2 regions of the Staphylococcus muscae genome follow, and region 1 is predicted to be linked to the other one. Evidence: riboswitches for the same ligand, from Rfam matches in the RefSeq annotation. Region 1 holds a riboswitch; the other holds the start of a gene.
The links. A riboswitch is a leader RNA that binds a small molecule or an ion and turns the genes downstream of it on or off. The one in region 1 is predicted to bind thiamine pyrophosphate.
Positions count from the first base shown of each region.

Region 2: linked by a shared signal. The riboswitch ahead of C7J88_RS00265 (ECF transporter S component) and the one ahead of thiO (glycine oxidase ThiO) in region 1 are both predicted to bind thiamine pyrophosphate.

Region 1 covers NZ_CP027848.1:1,403,215-1,405,423, forward strand. The annotation lists gene C7J88_RS07005 (DNA-binding protein) at 1-579, shown strand, start outside; TPP riboswitch at 622-724, shown strand; gene thiO (glycine oxidase ThiO) at 827-1,924, shown strand; gene C7J88_RS07015 (L-cystine transporter) at 2,007-2,209, shown strand, end outside.
Region 2 covers NZ_CP027848.1:53,999-56,207, reverse strand. The annotation lists gene auxA (lipoteichoic acid stability factor AuxA) at 1-266, opposite strand, end outside; gene graF (glycopeptide resistance-associated protein GraF) at 504-635, shown strand; TPP riboswitch at 717-816, shown strand; gene C7J88_RS00265 (ECF transporter S component) at 951-1,526, shown strand; gene C7J88_RS00260 (ABC transporter ATP-binding protein) at 1,541-2,209, shown strand, end outside.

The DNA of each region.
Region 1 (2,209 bases):
CAAAAATCTGGCTTAAGCGAAAAGCAAGTCCGCAAAATTGTTCAGCATCTCGAAGAACGTGGTTACCATTTAGATAAAACAGAATATCGCGGGCGTGAAGCGACAGACTTCAAAGAAGAAGATGTTGAACTCTTCCAAGAGATTGCAGAACGCGTTGGGCAAACTAACAGTTACGAACTTGCATTTGAAGAACTCGAGAAAGAAAAAGACTTCTTACAAGTTATTGTGAAGGAAGATACACAACAACTTCCTGCTGATCAACAACTCTCTAACTTATTCAAAGAGTTGCACAATGAAATCAATCAAATGCGAGAAGAACGTCAAATACTTGGGCAAATGGTGACACAAGTACACAAACAACAAGAGGCACTTACTGAGTTACATAACAAGTTAGAAACACAACTAAAGTCAAACAGTGCATCTATGGAGTCTCTCACTGAAGCACAAAAACAACAAACTGAACAACTCAGTACAACACAAAAGCACTTAGAGACACAAATCGAAGGACAAAAAGCATTAGCACACACAATTGAACGCAATGAGAAAAAAGGTTTTCTCCAACGATTATTCGGCGGTTAAAACACAATTTCTATGCAAGTCAACCACTTGTCTTACAATTAAATAACATGCTAGGGGTGCTCGAAGTGAGCTGAGAAAGACGGACTCTTAACTCTTTGAACCTGATATGGTTAATGCCATCGAAGGGAAGCAATTACATGTCATGCGTATCATGATAGTCATGCAACGTTAAAGCATGCGTCACATACGACTCAATTTCAATCATACATGTCAACTTCCTGCACCCTCACATGCAGGAGGTTTTTTTATGTTACAAACAGTTATTATTGGTGGCGGCGTGATGGGATTGTCCATTGCACGTCAACTCAATGCGCAAGGTCGTCACATACATATCATTGATCGCTCGACACCCCGTATGAATGCATCTTATGCAGCAGGTGGGATGTTAGGTGCACAGAATGAATTTTTTGAAGATACACCTTTATATCGTCTTGCAATGGCAAGTCGTGCGATGATGCCAGATATTGCACAACAACTCTTAATGGAGACAGATATCGATATTGAACTGCAAACATATGGGCTGATTAAGGTAGCAACTACCGCACAACATGTCCCAGCAGTTAAGAAACAATTTGAATTTCTCTCTCAGCAAGACCATAAGATTTATGAATTATCACGCCATCAATTACGTGCACGCTTCCCCCACTGTAACATTGACGATTGCGCAGCATTCAAAATACATGACGACGGTCAAATCAATGCCAACTTATATACACAAGCGTTACTGCAATCCGTCTCCAATCTTTTGCATATTGATCTTCACATACAGACGGAAGTATTACAGATTATGGAACATGCATCGCATTATCGAGTAACAACTTCTAAAGGCGATGTATATGCAGACGAATTAATCATCGCTGCTGGTGCTTGGAGTGGTGCATTGTTACAGCAACTTGGGATGAATCTTCCGACACAACCGGTCAAAGGCGATGTGAAGTTAATTGAATCGTCTTATTCACAACTAAAAGAAACTATTTTTAATATGAACGGTTGTTATATTGTGCCAAAGAAACCCAATCGTTTTCTTATCGGTGCGACATCAGAACTCGACAATTGGAGTACACAAAATAAAGCTGAAAATCTCCAGTGGTTAGATGCAGAAAGTCAATCTATGATACCTGACCTATGTGAACATCGCGTGATTAAGACTTGGACTGGCATCCGACCGATCACTCCAGATGGCGTTCCGATTATGGGTGCCCTTCGTGATAATCTCTATATCTCAACTGGGCATTATCGAAACGGTATTCTACTCTCGCCTATTGTCGGTCAACTGATGGCACAATTAGTTGATGGAAGAACTAGTGCAGCACAACAATTAAAACCTTTCTCACCTATAAAATGAGAAAATTCGTATGTAGGGGTTGATTTTAAATGGACTTGCAATTATTCTTATAATACAAGTCGGAATTAAAGGAAGCGTCTAAATGTCTATATTTCTCATTATACTTAACTTATTAATTTTTGCTGGATTCCTTATCGGTCTATGGGTCATGGCAAAGAAACACGTCAAGTTCCCTACACGTGTCTTTGTTGCACTCGGTCTCGGTATCTTACTCGGAATCATTGTACAGCTTCTTTACGGTGCAGACAGCAAAATTACAACACAAACAACAGAATGGATCGGTAT
Region 2 (2,209 bases), 750 kb from region 1:
ACAATCAGCAGAACACCGAATGCCAAAATGATGAGTCCGCTAATGAGCGGGAAATCTCCGATGTACTTACTCATCACACGAATAATCTCATTAAAAAACGCCATGATAAAATCCCATACATTGTGGATTTGTGGCACATGGTGTTTGCCTGATTTGAGTTGTTCAATGAGCGGAATATTGATAAAAATAACGATACTCAACAATATCGCAACCGCACCTATAATATAGGAATAAATAACTTCGGTGTACTTATTAAAAAAGGACATCCTCTCACCTCACAATTATTATATATGAACAATTGTCCTATGTCTTGATAATTGATTAATTTCAGTCTCTAGTATGAAATATTTAAAGCTGTTAGACAATACGCTCTATCATATGTCATATGTTTACCCCTTTCCAAGATTTTATATCATCTTTATAAATCTTTTTTTAAAATGATGTTTAACAAAATATAGAACGGATATAGAAGAGTAACAACATAAATGAAGGAGTGTTTTATGATGTCAGAAAAAGATTTAAAACAAGCTGCAGAGCAAGCAAAAGAAAAAGAAGAAGCGTTAAAAGATAAAGCGCAAGAAGCTAAAGACGGTATCGACAAAACAAAAGATGATATCCAAAGCACTTTAGATTAATCAACACAAATCAAGTCAAGGGGCGATTCGTCCCTTGACTTTTTACTGTAAGACATGTACATTGTGTATATCAATTGAATACGCACGCACTAGGGGTGTGAGAACTGAGATGAGGAATATCCTCAAACCCTTTGTACCTGATCTAGGTGATACTAGCGGAGGAAAGTGTACGACGTTTATACGTGATATTTGCGGCAATGAATCGCACGCTTATTTTGAGTTGCTTACATAATAAACATGAGCGCTTCGTTCATATATCGACGCACATCCCTATTTCAAGGATGTGCGTCTTTTATTATTAGGAGGTCCTTTATTATGAAAAAAGGCTTAACATTGTCAGACATACTCGTGACAGTCTTAGTTTCTGTCATCTTCGGTGTAGTTTATAACATATGGTGGGTTGTTACGAAGACAATCCAACCACTCGGTTTACAAATCGATCAACTTTTATATGGTATGTGGTTTGCAGCAGCAGTTGTTGCATATCTCATCATTCCTAAAATGGGCATTGCTTTACTTGCAGAATTTGCGGCAGGTGCAGGTGAAACGATTATGATGGGACGCTTTGATATTCCAACGATTATCTATGCACTCTTACAAGGCCTTGCTTGTGAACTTGTATTTGCATTATTCCGCTATCGTTCTCGTGCATTTATGGTTGCGCTGTTAGCAGGTCTCGCAGCTGCGCTCATCAGCTTACCTATCGACTGGTACTATGGTTACTTAGGTGAAGTTGCAGAATGGAATCTTATATTATATGTCGTATTTCGCATCATTAGTGGTGTCGTATTAGCTGGTGCTTTCCCATATTATCTGGTCAAAGCATTGGATCAAACAGGTGTGACGAAGCTATTTAGACCTGCATCAAAAGACGACTATGATTCACTATAAGGAGAGAACTTACATTGCTTAAAGCAAAAAACCTACGCTTAAAGTATCCAAGTACAGACCATAAAATATTTGATGGTCTTGATATTGAAATTAAAGATAAAGAAAAGGTACTTTTACTCGGCCCATCAGGGTCTGGTAAAAGCACCCTATTGAACGTCTTGAGTGGTATCGTTCCTGATCTCATTGATCTGCCGATGAAATATGACGAATTAGAAGTTGCACGTCATGCTGGCGTCATCTTCCAAGATCCCGATTCACAATTCTGTATGCCACAAGTCAATGAAGAACTTGCATTTATACTTGAGAATCAACAAGTGCCACAAGATGAGATGGATCATCGTATTCAAGCTGCACTTAACAAAGTACAGCTCGATGTAAATCCAAAACAAGCAATTAACAAATTGAGCGGTGGGATGAAACAAAAACTGGCGATTGCAGGTACCTTACTCATGGAAGCTGATACATTATTTTTAGATGAACCGACTGCAATGCTCGACATCGAAGCAACACAAAACTTGTGGGACTTGCTCAAAGATTTATGGGCAGATCAAACGGTACTCATTGTCGAGCATAAGGTGGCTCATGTTTGGGATTATGTCGACCGAGTTATTCTTATGAATCATGAAGGTCAAATCATACAACAAGGGTCTCCGGATAAGATATTAGCCAATTATGAAGAGACA